4 regions of the Paenibacillus sp. FSL F4-0122 genome follow, and region 2 is predicted to be linked to each of the others. Evidence: riboswitches for the same ligand, from Rfam matches in the RefSeq annotation. Region 2 holds a riboswitch; each other region holds the start of a gene.
What was found. A riboswitch is a leader RNA that binds a small molecule or an ion and turns the genes downstream of it on or off. The one in region 2 is predicted to bind cyclic di-GMP.
Positions count from the first base shown of each region.

Region 1: linked by a shared signal. The riboswitch ahead of MHH49_RS07480 (choice-of-anchor A family protein) and the one ahead of MHH49_RS30490 (DUF6612 family protein) in region 2 are both predicted to bind cyclic di-GMP.
Region 3: linked by a shared signal. The riboswitch ahead of MHH49_RS06665 (transglutaminase-like domain-containing protein) and the one ahead of MHH49_RS30490 (DUF6612 family protein) in region 2 are both predicted to bind cyclic di-GMP.
Region 4: linked by a shared signal. The riboswitch ahead of MHH49_RS08020 (anti-repressor SinI family protein) and the one ahead of MHH49_RS30490 (DUF6612 family protein) in region 2 are both predicted to bind cyclic di-GMP.

Region 1 is NZ_JBBODI010000001.1:1,767,858-1,771,299, forward strand. Features, by position in the region: gene MHH49_RS07480 (choice-of-anchor A family protein) at 1-1,195, opposite strand, end outside; cyclic di-GMP riboswitch class I at 1,304-1,394, opposite strand; gene MHH49_RS07485 (hypothetical protein) at 1,891-2,283, shown strand; gene MHH49_RS07490 (ASCH domain-containing protein) at 2,480-2,893, opposite strand; gene MHH49_RS07495 (MarR family winged helix-turn-helix transcriptional regulator) at 3,221-3,442, shown strand, end outside.
Region 2 is NZ_JBBODI010000001.1:6,914,754-6,918,195, forward strand. Features, by position in the region: gene MHH49_RS30485 (NADH-dependent flavin oxidoreductase) at 1-473, opposite strand, end outside; gene MHH49_RS30490 (DUF6612 family protein) at 586-1,434, opposite strand; cyclic di-GMP riboswitch class I at 1,552-1,643, opposite strand; gene MHH49_RS30495 (RNA polymerase sigma factor) at 1,847-2,365, shown strand; gene MHH49_RS30500 (DUF4179 domain-containing protein) at 2,349-3,442, shown strand, end outside.
Region 3 is NZ_JBBODI010000001.1:1,575,787-1,579,228, forward strand. Features, by position in the region: rRNA gene MHH49_RS06660 (16S ribosomal RNA) at 1-694, opposite strand, end outside; gene MHH49_RS06665 (transglutaminase-like domain-containing protein) at 1,062-1,871, opposite strand; cyclic di-GMP riboswitch class I at 1,885-1,965, opposite strand; cyclic di-GMP riboswitch class I at 2,040-2,122, opposite strand; gene MHH49_RS06670 (class D sortase) at 2,242-2,901, opposite strand; gene MHH49_RS06675 (GtrA family protein) at 3,004-3,411, opposite strand; gene MHH49_RS06680 (glycosyltransferase family 2 protein) at 3,398-3,442, opposite strand, start outside.
Region 4 is NZ_JBBODI010000001.1:1,888,261-1,891,702, reverse strand. Features, by position in the region: gene MHH49_RS08025 (2-oxoglutarate dehydrogenase E1 component) at 1-1,511, opposite strand, end outside; cyclic di-GMP riboswitch class I at 1,982-2,066, shown strand; gene MHH49_RS08020 (anti-repressor SinI family protein) at 2,094-2,249, shown strand; gene MHH49_RS08015 (helix-turn-helix domain-containing protein) at 2,357-2,686, opposite strand; gene MHH49_RS08010 (TasA family protein) at 2,856-3,442, opposite strand, start outside.

The sequences.
Region 1 (3,442 bases), 5.1 Mb from region 2:
TTGGCGTTGGTGTCACTGTTGGCGTTGGCGTTGGTGTCACTGTTGGCGTTAGCGTTGGTGTCACTGTCGGCGTTGGCGTTGGTGTCACTGTCGGCGTTGGCGTTGGTGTCACTGTCGGCGTTGGCGTTGGTGTCACTGTTGGCGTTGGCGTTGGTGTCACTGTTGGCGTTGGCGTTGGTGTCACTGTCGGCGTTGGCGTTGGTGTCACTGTCGGCGTTGGCGTTGGTGTCACTGTCGGCGTTGGCGTTGGTGTCACTGTCGGCGTTGGCGTTGGTGTCACTGTTGGCGTTGGCGTTGGTGTCACTGTTGGCGTTGGTGTCGGCGTTGGTCCAGGTTCATCACCATCGTATGGATAGTGGTGAAATTCACCACCACCAGTCCCTTTGAGTGAAGCCGCCACTAAAGTACCGTTAATCTGACCATTAATAAAATCAACATGAGCATAGGGGGCAAGTATGCTTCCCATTACACCTATGCCTGCCATATCAATATACGCAGCTTGGCTAAAGTTAAGCAAAATTTTCTTGCTGTTCAACACGTTATTAGGTAGAAATCCGAAGTTTTTCATTTTTACGTTAGAACCATCAATATTAATAATTGCTGTAGATCCTGAAGGAACATTTATTGTAATTCCGTAGGTATTAGAGACGTTATCTCCTGGAACATTAAAAACATTGACCGCAGGATCTGTACCTGTCAGGGTAAGACTGCCATATTGGTACACTGTTGTTCCATTCGCCGGCAATGCTGCAAGTTCTGCTGATTTGTCCTTCAAAGACTGACCTACGGCTGAAAAGTCAATCGTACTCCCCTGTCTTTTTGTACCTCCCTTGAGGAGCGTTACATTCCCTGAAAAATCTCCCCCGTGCACGATATTCCCATAAACAGTACCTCCGTTGAAAGTAAGATTCCCTCCAACAACAAGTGTGTCAGTCAAGGAAACCTCAGCAGCGGTCAACCTATCTCCAACACTATAGTTGGTTAAGTTAACGTTACCTCCAGCAGCAAACCTTCCTTCCGTATCCGAAACCGTTGTTATATCCCCTAGAATAAACACGTTGTAGACCCCTGCAATTCCCAATGTAGAAGAACTACTAGCTCCAGCAACTCCAGCTCCTAATGAGGAAAGCCCACTACCTACCGTCAAAATCCCAGCTAATACAAGCGAGAGTAACGGTCTTATTCTTCTTTTCAAATGGCACACCTCCTAAAACTATGATTTATATTAATCAGAATAATTACCAGAAACTCTAAAGGACCTAACAACAAAAAAGACCGCCAAAAAGAAGTGGAATTCCCTTCTCATGGCAGTCGGACGGTCATTGTGCCTTTAAGACACTTTAGACTCCTGGACTTTGCGTCCCGCCCTTTCAGACGGTTTGCTATTATCATGACTATATATATGTATTACACTGCAAGTCCAGAACTGGTAGCCGAAGCATTCTCTCCAATAACCGTCTATGACTTTTAATACTTTTTGAATTAATAACAGTTTAGCGCCCGACACCCACAATTGTCAATCAATTCCTTTCGATGATTCCGCTCATTATTACCATACAAAAAAAAGCGCCTAAAGGCGCTTCGCATAAGGTTTTTCATTAAATTTTAAAGTAACTGTATATAGCCCAATATGGATATCCATAAGGGAACACTCAGAATTAAACCAAAAAACAATCCACGCTGGAGGCTGCCCTCTTTTTCCATCATAATTCTCCTTTATGTACGTCCGATACATTAATTTTTATTATTACAATTTTAATATAATTTATTCTTCGTTATTTAGTTGTGAATTTAATCACATTGGATAAGCTGTTTAGAAATACCATTGATTATTTTTGGAATATCGGGGTAGAATACGAATATACGTTCCTATTAGAGGTGATGAGATTCATGCATAGAGCAGAAAGCAGGGACAACATGCTGGTGAAATCTTATTTATTGCTTCCGATGATTTTATCAGCTTTCGAACGGGACTCCGCCATTTTATCTACACACTTACGAACACCCGCCCCTTATCTGGAGGTGCTTGGAACAGCTGCTGCAGTAGCTACAACAGATCTAAGGGATGTTCGTGCAGAAATGAGAAGACGGGGAATCAAGGTGTATGAGCAAAACAGACTTAATACGGGAATTGAAGCCAAGTATATATGTCGTGGCTATCACGAACGAATGCTGCTGTTGAATGACATTGTTGCGGCTCAGGCTGCCATCCATATGCGCAGATACCTAGGGCTGGATATTTCCTCTTTTAAGAGTTACGAAGAACAGTTTCAAATTAAATAAAGCTGTATAGAAGCCGCTCTACTCTCCCCCCATCAATTAGCGAACAAAAAAATAGGCCTTACCATGGGAGTTGGCAAGACCTGAGAGAGATATACCACAAAACACTGGGGGGTGTTTGGTGTCTTCAATATATACCTCGAACCTGAAAAAAAGCTGATAGGCACATAAAAATTACATTAAAAATATCATTCGCTGTTCAGAAGTGATTAGAGTGCTCCCACAAGCTTAGCCGACCTTTAGCTGGAATTGGATGGCTTAATGGATGAACCCCTTCAAGCTTCCAGGCAAACTGTCCTTCGCTATAGTCGCCAAAATCATATTCGTTCCCATTGATCCATTCCCTTAAATCCACCTCTGGAGTAACCACATAACATCCCGCGAGCTGACCTGTAGCAATAATAGCTCCTGTCGGCAAATTATTTGCTGTATAGCCATGTTTCGCCAATACTGATTTGTACGGTTCCTGTTCACAAATCTTTTTGTCAATCCTCATTCCGGCATGAATGCCTAACTCGCCGCGGTAGGCTGTTCTCCATGAACGAGTTTCAAACTCTTTTTCACCAAGAGCAATTAAGGTCGCCCAAGGCTGCCGTATTGTTATACACCGCATGATATCTATCCCCTTTGTTTATGTTGGACGTTTGTCACGGATGTCACGGATCTCGATCTCGCGTTGTGTAATCTTGCTCTCCTAGACTTGATAAATAATCCCAACCGTTTGGTCAATACTCATTTCCATGATTGATCGCCTCTAAAAATAAGAACATTCATTTTTATTATATACAAACAAAAGTTCTAAATATCAATATTATTGACATTCACCTGTAACTCCCCACAATTTAAACAAATAAAATAATTAAAATTGATAAAGGAGAATATAGTTTGTATACTAATCAAGTAGTTAGTGTGCAAACTATTTAAAGAGGGGAATTAATTTATGGACAACCCAGGACAGTTATTAATAAGAGTAAGTCTTGAAATGAAAAAAAGCTTAACAAAAAAACTTTCACTTTATAATGTAACAGCTCCTCAATGGGCAGTATTAAAAGATATATCTATTCATTTAGAAGGAACAACTCCAGCTATGATTGCAGAGCGAACTTACTCGGATCGCCCTACAATAACGGGTATACTCGAGCGACTTAAAGCAAAAGGACTT
Region 2 (3,442 bases):
GTTAATGCTCTTGGAATTTCTGCATTCGGACGTTCGGCAGCAATGGCGCTGGAGGAAACTGGTTGTACGCCACGTAGTATTTTTGAATCTGTCATTCTTCCTGCATGGAATAGTTGTAAAATAGCTTTTGTTCCATTTCGTTTAATAGTAGATGCTAATCGGCTAAGGCTAGGAATAAATTGATCGGAGGAAACACTAAGTTCACCTTCCCATCCTTTTCCACCCTCTTGTACATTTGCTGCCGCAGTGATGACCGCACCTACTTCGCCCGTTCTTAGTGAATAGTATTTCAATTCATCTTGTGTTACTACACCGTCATAAAAGCTCATTCGCGTGGTCATTGGAGCCATAACCACTCGGTTTTTTAATGTCAGTCCTCTGCGAAAAGTTAATGTTGTGTCTAGTGCTATCATCTTTTTCCCAACTTTCATTAAATTATATTTAAACAAAATATTATATACATGCGCATACATATAAATTACAGCAATGATTTATTCTTGTCAACTAATAAACAACTACTGTTGAATACAGCAAAAAGCACTGTTCAGCGGAACAGCGCTTTTTGCTCGATATGAATCGTCCTTATTATTCTAGTTCGGCCGGTTTTACAATGGCTGTACCTTTATTATTCTTGGAGTATTTAGCTTCAATTTTCGTGGTGTATGTATCTTTTGCTCCATCACTTACCAGCACATAACTCAGATCGACTGTCAGCTTTTCCGTTTGCCAGGTCTTAGTATTGACGAATAATTTCCACGTTACGCTTTTGGGTTGAACTGTCTCACCATCCCAGAGGTTCTCCTGGTCATAGAGTTTGATTATCCCCTTAGCTGCTGTCGGATCGGTTACCGTGAATTGTAAGACCGTTTGTGCGCCAGCCGTGCTGACTTTCATGGATTTTTTATAACTTTTGACCGAATCAAGCATGGAAACAGGATCGTATTGGCCTTTAGAGTAAAAGGCATCCCATTCCGTTTTCTCCAGTCCAAGCCAATACTGTGCATCAGGATCGATCGGCTCCCCGTCATCGTCGTAACCTTCATCTTCAGATTCATCGATCAGTTCACTTCCGTCTACAAGATAGTAAAACTCCTTGTCATTGGCATATAGACTGTACGATGTTTCTAAAAGACTACTAGCGACAGTGCCTGCTGCGGCAAAATTCGGCAGACGGTTGATATCCAGCTTCAGAGTGTTGGTGTTGCTGATACGCACCCCGCCGCTTTGAATATCCTGTTTTTTGGTCACATCCAGATGGAAATTCTTTATTGCTTTGGAGGCTGCCGTTACTTTGCTGATCATCTGATCCGCGGTTACTACTGTTGAGGTAGCTGCAGACACTACTCCTGGATTAGACATCCATCCGATCGTTCCGGACAGCAATAAAGCACCTACTGCCAAACTAGTACCTATTGTTTTGAAAAAACTGTTCATGTACTTCCCCTTTCGGCCCCTTGCGATAATGTAACGCCGTATAGGTCGAAATAATAAAAGAGCTCAAAATAGACTACATATTCTTAGAGCTATCCTTTATGCTTCATAAGACATCCCTATGGCGGCCTGGCGATCATTTCCTTCTGTCGAAAGGCTTTAGACCCATGGCTTTGTGTCATCATCTTTCGATGATTTTACCTTTAACGCGGACATTCAATTAGTTTTAATAGATTAGGGACGCATGTCCCACCGCTAATTTTATCATGGTTATAATTACCTGTAAACGACTTATCTTCCATTCGAATTCGCTATGATACTCAGAAGAAATACTACAATCAAAATGAAAAATGAACGATTACATACGCTTATAAGTCTTATTAATGAGAACAGCAGAGACAGGGGGTGCAGCAAAATGAGTGACCGGGAAATTTTCGAGCTCTATAAAGAACAAGTATATTATTTTTGTTACTACTTAATGAAAAATCAGGCAGATGCGGAGGATATTTCCCAAGAGGTATTTGTAAAAGTTATCTTAGCGGATAAGTCGAAGGTAAGAAACTTGAAAGCTTGGATTTTACGAATTGCTTCGAATGAGTGCAGCAGTGTGATCAAAAGGCGTAAGACGGGGTGGATGAAAGAAGTACGTAATTATTTACTATCCAGGTCTGAGGAATCAAACCCTGTAGAAAAACGTTTGGATCGACAGGAAACTAAAAAAGAATTACAAGGGTTATACAGTCAGCTTCCTGACAAAATCAGAATGGTAGTAGTCCTTCGTTTTATAAACGAATTGACTGTACCCGAGATTTCTAAAGTTATGAGCATACCCGAAGGAACTGTAAAATCCAGACTGAACAAGGGACTTAAAATACTAAATAGAATGGGTGGAACCCAACTAAAGGAGCTGAATAGTAATGAGTCTCTATATTGAAAAAGATAAACATATTCCCCGACCGGATTATGATTTGATGTGGACTGCCATAGAACAAGAAGCTTATACACGTCAAAGAAATCTGCATGCCTCCCAGAATACTCCTAGGTCTAATAAAAAGCTTATTCCTATCAGTATTGTCTTCTCTTGCCTCTTACTTGTAACCATTCCTGTATTCGCTAGTATGACGATTAATTGGGATAAAATTGGTGGTCGAAGTGTGAGCAATGCATTAAATAACGGCATCGGTCAACAGTATAATCTTCAAACTTCCATTTCAGGAGTAACAATGAATTTGAACGGTGTTGTAACTGATGGAGAAAAAATGAAAATGCTGTTATCACTTGATACTAAATCTGATCTATCCAAATATACTGGATTTGCTACAGAGGAAAACATCATGACTAGTGAATCCGGTGCCAAGGCAAAGGTATACGGTTATTTAGAATACGATCCTGAAAGCCAGAAACTCATTGGAGTATATGAGACACCTGATACATTAAAGGATGATAAAAAGGACTACAGGTTTGAAGCACGGAATCTCATTTTTTACAGTGATCGGAATATTCCCTTACAATCTAATCATCAAGCAGGGGATACTATCAATACTGGAGTTAAGCAATATCCAAGCATTCAAATCGAATCCGTTCGACATGTTTCCAATCAAACCATTATCCGTTACAAAGTCGCTGCATCACCATCTGACTTAGGACGGGGTAACCCACATTTGGTAGTTAGTACTGGTGGTCAAGAGAATGAAGCAATTCCAACCATCATGCCTAACGAAGGATCGGATTTATTTATTGAACAGGTCTTTAATATAACTGAATCAGATTGGAAGGAAGCTAGTCTTCATTTTAGTTACATTGAAGAAGCGAAACGATTTTCAGGTACGTGGAAGTTCGATTTTAACGCAGATGGAAAAAAAGCAAGTGAGGCGATTTACACTAAGAAACTGTATAACAGTCCTGAATTTCAAGAAAAGACCGGTATGACCTTAGATCAGCTAGTGGTTACCCCTTTGGATATCCAAATTCTAATAGATGAAAATGATTCGCTTAAAAAAGGAATTGTCCA
Region 3 (3,442 bases), 5.3 Mb from region 2:
CGTGGAATTCCACTTTCCTCTTCTGTACTCAAGCCACCCAGTTTCCAGTGCGACCTCAGGTTGAGCCCAAGGTTTAAACACCAGACTTAAATAGCCGCCTGCGCGCGCTTTACGCCCAATAATTCCGGACAACGCTTGCCCCCTACGTATTACCGCGGCTGCTGGCACGTAGTTAGCCGGGGCTTTCTTCTCAGGTACCGTCACTCCGGTAGCAGTTACTCTACCGGACGTTCTTCCCTGGCAACAGAGCTTTACGATCCGAAAACCTTCATCACTCACGCGGCGTTGCTCCGTCAGGCTTTCGCCCATTGCGGAAGATTCCCTACTGCTGCCTCCCGTAGGAGTCTGGGCCGTGTCTCAGTCCCAGTGTGGCCGTTCACCCTCTCAGGTCGGCTACGCATCGTCGCCTTGGTGGGCCGTTACCCCACCAACTAGCTAATGCGCCGCAGGCCCATCCCTCAGTGACAGATTGCTCCGTCTTTCATTCTTCTCTCAGGAGAAAAAAGAAATTATCCGGTATTAGCTACCGTTTCCGGTAGTTATCCCAGTCTGAAGGGCAGGTTGCCTACGTGTTACTCACCCGTCCGCCGCTAAGTTATTTTGAAAGCAAGCTTTCAAAATAACTCCGCTCGACTTGCATGTATTAGGCACGCCGCCAGCGTTCGTCCTGAGCCAGGATCAAACTCTCCAATTAGTATTGAAAAGAGCGATATGCTCATTTTGAAACATCTGACGAGAAAATTAATTCTCTAATTTTGGATATCACTTACGTGATTTCCTACTCACTCGTTGTTCAGTTTTCAAAGATCAAGTTCTCGTTGACGCCGTTTAATGTATCAGCAGCAACTCTTATAATATATCATGTTGTTTTCAGAAATGCAAGCTTTATTTTTCGAAGCTTTTTATCAGCCTCGTCTGTATCGCCTGTACGCTGTCTAACAACGCTTACCTATAATACCCCAACTATTAATAGAAAAGCAACCCCTAATATAAAAATAAACAACTAGCTTAATAATTAAGCTAGTTGTTTATTTAATAGAGTTATGTTTCTAGCGGCGAATTTAATAGTATTTTGCCGCAGTATATTTGCTTGAGGCTTTAATTAAATCGGTTTTCTTATCACTCTTTGCAAGTCCTGCATCCACTGTAGTATCAATGGTAACCCACTTCCCATTAAGCAATACTTCGTTCCAGGCATGATATTGCGTAACGTAGCTTGTATTCCCCATTACCAACTTAGCAGGAACATCTACACTCCGCAGCATTGCGGCAAAAAGAGAAGCGTAATCATAGCAAATCCCTTTTTTAGTAGTCAATGTCTTATCGATGCTTGGAATATAATCAGTAGTTACACTATTAGCAAGAGAGTAGTCATATTGTACATTCGCAACTACATAGTTATAGATCGCTTTAACTTTCTCTTCGTCTGTTGTTTTGCCTTGTACTAATTGTTTAGCTTTGACAATCGCTTTATCAGAAGAACTCCATTTCACATTCTGTACGGAGCCCAAATATACGGAATTCGAGTCACTCATGGTTACGTCTACTACTTCGGAATATAACGCTTTGTATTTATTACCGGTTGTGTTCTCCAGAACCGAAACCTTATAAGTCCCATTTCCTTGTTGCAAAGGGAAGTCCTCAGCTTGTCCAGAAGCATACAAGTTATAAGTATAGCTGCTGTTATCTTTGGTGATCATGAGTTTGATTCTTTTATCTTTCGGAATATCATAGTTAATACCAATAACACCTTGAGCCACTTTGGATGTAATCAACCAGCTGGCATCTGCACTTGCAGCTTGAGCTGTACTTACCGGAACTGAAGTCATTAGGACGAACAACGCCACCAGCATAAAATATACCTTTTTCACGGATAAAACTCCTTTCGGTAGCTGGCTGCCATCCTTTCGGAAAGGCCCTTTAGCTTTGCGTCCCTACCTTTCGATAGGTTTGCCGTTATCGTATAAGCTCTATCTGTTCTAGCTTTACTAGATATAATTGATAGAATCCATTTGAAACAAACAAAAAAAGCCTCTTCATTCGGTAGCTGGCTGCCATCCTTTCGGGAAAAGGCCCTTTAGCTTTGCGTCCCTACCTTTCGGAAGGTTTGCCGTTATCGTGTTTAGCTTTTATAGTATAATACTATCATATTTATAGTTGTGAACAAGACCTAATTTACTAGATTACCCATTATTTTATAAATATCTCCCGGTATTTGTGTTTTCTTGTCATTCACTATTCTCATTTTGTTAATTTAGCATGAACAATCAGCCGATGCGTTGGATTCACTAGCGGATCACATGTAATCAGAGTAAGAATCTTATCCTTGTCATTCCCGTCAAGAACGGAGACATCACTCGGATCTACAACAGAAATATCGTATACCTCATAGTTAAACACCTGATCACTAGTCTTTACCGTGATAACATCCCCCACAACAACCTCATTCAATCTGTTAAACAAACGACCCGTAGTTCTAGCCCGATGCGCCGCGATTGCAGCATTTCCGATCTCTCCAAGGGGTGCCGTTTCTTTCATATGGGCTGCAGCATGTTTCATATTAGCTTTTGTAGCCCCTTCTAATACAGGCAGCTTCAAATCAATCTTACCGATTTCAATTAGTGCGATTACTTTGCCACCGACCTCAATCTCCGGTTCAGGCTTTTCTGTCTCTTGGGGTTGGGACTGTGCCTGAGCATCCAGAACCGATTCCTCTGCTAACAGCTGAGTAACTTCAGCATACCTGCTCTTCAAATCTGGCTGGGGAGTACTATCGGCAGTGCTTAGTTCAGCCGTTTCTAATAACTTCTCCTGCTGCCTGTCGTTGTACCATTCGTTAGCTGTCGGATATAACATGATAAGTATCCCAGCCAGTATGAGTAGATAGGAGAATTTACGCAATGTTATTCACCTCCGTATATTGTTTCTATGGTTATATACAAATCAAGCAGAAACAGCTACTTGCCTTTAAGCATAGCAACTCCTTCTGCCTGAAATTAATGTTTAAAATACCCATTTACGACTTCCAAAGAAATTGATGATCACCGTGATAAAGGTAACCAGCACCTTGGAGATCAAGACTTGAATACCTAGTCTGTCTGTCAACAGATGCATTAGCAGCAGTGATATTCCGAGCACTACCAGATTCAGCACGATAAACTTGACCAGCTGCACGCGGTCGAAGCCTTCTTTATTCCCCCGGTTGCGATCACGAAAGGTTACTTTTTTATTCAAAATAAAGCTATTCGCCGTACCTGCACTATAGGAGATCACCTGCGCCAATGCGTATACCATCCCTAGTGAATTCAACAATGTGAAAATCACAAAATCAATAAGCGTATTGAGCAAACCTACGGCATTAAATTTAAGGAACTGTATGAATGCAGCACGCAAGTTCTTATCTGACATCATTGTGGTCCTTCCGGCGGTCCAGTTGTTCTTC
Region 4 (3,442 bases), 5.0 Mb from region 2:
GTAAGAACCTTTTCGTTTTTCAGTCTCTCTGCATAAACCTTGTAGACGGTTGGATGATTGCGAACCTTACCGTAGACAATAGGTTGTGTGGTTTCAGGATCATCCATTTCGTTGTGACCATGACGGCGGTAGCCGATGAGATCAATTACGAAATCTTTTTTGAATTGATGGCGGTATGCGCTAGCTAAACGTACAGCTGCTACGCAGGCCTCTGGGTCATCAGCGTTGACATGGACTATTGGGATTTCATACCCTTTGGCGATGTCACTCGCATAATGCGTAGAACGGGAATCTTCACTTTCAGTCGTAAAACCAATTCGGTTATTAACAATGATATGGATCGTCCCACCATTTTGATAACCTTGAAGTTTGCCGATATTAAGCGTTTCTGCAACAATGCCTTCACCTGGAAAAGCAGCATCGCCATGCATCAGCACCGCCATAGCTTTACTGGTATCAATCTTCGGCAGTCCTGCAGTGCTCCGATCTTCTTGTGCGGCACGAGTGAAACCTTCCACAACAGGATTGACGAATTCCAAGTGACTTGGGTTATTCGCTAGTGTTATTCTTGTGCGTACGGTTTCTCCTTCACGGACAGCACGGTCTGCACCGAGATGGTATTTCACATCACCTGTCCAACCATAGTTAATGCCTGTGGAGCCTTCGGAAGGGAAAAGCTCCTTGTTCGGAGAATGATGAAACTCTGAAAATATGATATCATAAGGTTTGCCCAAAATATGTGCAAGAACGTTGAGGCGGCCGCGATGCGCCATGCCCATCAAAATATGCTCCGCACCGTCATGTGCAGCAGCACGTACGATTTCATCTAACATCGGCACAAGAGCATCATTGCCTTCAAGACTGAAACGCTTCTGACCTACAAAAGTCTTGTGGAGGAAGGTTTCAAATTGCTCTACCTGAATCAGGCGGTTCAGGAGCTCTTTGCGTTCTGTATTATTTAGGGGTGCTGGTGAGCTGGTGGATTCTGCCTGTCTATTTAGCCATTGCAGTTCTTTTTCTTCATGCACATGCCCGAATTCATAGGCGATGGTCTTGGTGTATGCCTGACGCATACGTTGCACGGCATCCCATCCGGTATGCACATCATTCGGCGCATTTTCCCATATAAGCGTGGCAGGCAGTGCGATCAGGTCTTCGCGGGTCAGCCCATAGGTTTCAAGCTCAAGATATTTTGCCATGGGATTCTGATCGCGTACCAGCGGATCAATTTCAGCGGCCATATGGCCATATATACGAATATTGGCGATTAGCTTGGAAGCTCTTACTGCTTTTCTAAGCCATTCGGTGTCTCCCGAGATGCGCGGCTGAGGAGCCGGTTCGCTATCCGGAGTTAGGGGAGGAGGTCCCGAATTTGTAAAAAGCTCGCGATAATTATTTTCTACGGTGGAGGGATCTTTCACAAACTGTTCATATCTTTCTTGAATGTAGCCTAAATTGGGTCCGTAATACTTACTCCAAATGGATTCGTTATAGGGCTCTTTGGCTGCCATGAATACATCCTCCTTAACGGATGAACTCCATACGTGACATTTTGTGTCAACGCTTACTGGAGCTGTGATGATTGCGGTTTCATTTCTCATCTTATTGTGCTACTTTCGGCCACTGTAATCAATTCATTCTTTCGTCCAATACGTTCGCAAAATGGTATGGGTTAGCTTGTTCTAATGAAAAGAAGGGTGTTTCTTCTCATTACCCATTCTAAAGGCCTATTAAAATGATTCTATTATCCTTATTTTTAACTATTAGGTCAGTAAATATTTATTTTGCTAGTACAATTTATTTTATGTAACGGACGAGTATCGTGATAATCGGACAAGATCTTTGAAAAAAAATCTTTTATTTTTCGTTTTTAAAATAGAAAGTAACCAGGAATCGACACACTTTTCCGCTTTCTTTTTGTATAATGTTATTGCAGATAGTAATTTTATAGTTTTTTAAGTAGATCCTTTCGTGAAAAGGGTCCAGTAAAAGGTAAACTTGCCGAAAGGCAGGGGCACAAAGTCGCGGGTCTAAGGTAGAGATACTATGACAGCCGGATTGCCTGGGGACGTAAAATCTTAGGGGGAGATTTTTTGGAAAAGTCCAACCAGGGTAGCAACAGAGAACAGCAGTTTATTGATCTGGATCAAGAGTGGGTACATTTATTATTAGCAGCTAAGAAGGCTGGCATTAAGGCAGATGAAATCCGCCAGTTCTTTCATGAGAAAACTGTGCAGATCGTGCAGTAATACATTAGAGGGGTTACATATCGAAAAAGGGCACAGCGGTTCTTCGCTGTGCCCTTTTTCGATATGATTTAGTAGAAGAGAGGATCGTACCAGATTAGTAGGAAGTATTAATCCTTTTGATCGAGCTTCCATTTCTGATAGTCCAGAAATTCTTTGAATTCGCGTTTGCTAATGCCTGAGTCCATAGCTTCCTGCACCAATCGGAACCATTCCGAATCTAAATGTGATTCCTCTGCATCATTGGGTTCTCCATAGAGTAGGGCATGAATGGATACCTGAAGCGCGTCAGCGATTTTTTCGATAAACTGGATGGATGGATTGGATTGGATGTTTCTCTCCACGTTGCTAAGATACGACTTAGCCACATCTGCTCTGTCCGCAAGCTCAGATAGGGAGAAACCCTTGTCTAGGCGGAGCTGCTGGATACGTTGGCCCATATTCTGTGGCACTATGCTGACGCCCCTCCGTAATTTTTGTTATTAGTATAGCAAATATCAATAAATCGGACAAAGTTTATTGTAAAGAGAAGAGCAGCAATCTGCTTATCCGTGGCCGGATTCAGGATCTGCTGCTCATCGAGTATTTTATTAAATTACTTTATTGATCTTAGTAGTCTTTTTTCGCACCTTGTTTAGCTACGAAATCCCAAGTCAGTGTTAAGCTATCGCCTTGGAAAATATTTTGATCTTGGTTATTTTCCACAAATTCGAATTGGACGGAGAAGCTGTCGTTGGTACCGGCTTTAATACCGGATGCTTCGGTAAAGAGTTGATCCCAACCTGTATTTTTTACGAGATCCGGATGCTGACTTTTTAAAGCAGCAAGTGTAGTCTCATAAACTACATTTTCAGGAGAGACGATAGGTACTCCTTTATCATTATTTCTAAGGAATTTAACTTTAATGAACTCGGCTAAATCCAGGTAGTTATCTCCTTTAGCATCCGTGATTTGAGTCGATGTATTCAGAATAATAGATCCGATATCGAGCGAACCATCGTTTTTCAATTTGAAGGATTTAGTTACCGTATCACCTGGTTTCAGGTTAGGAATATTAACGATGACAGAAGGGTCGGAGTTCAGATCGAGCGTGCCCGCTGCGAATGTAGCTGTGCTTTGCGCAGTGTCGCTAAAGTATGCGAAGGTTCCTCCGCCGATTAATGATAAACCCAGTGCTGCAGATGCTACGCCAAGAC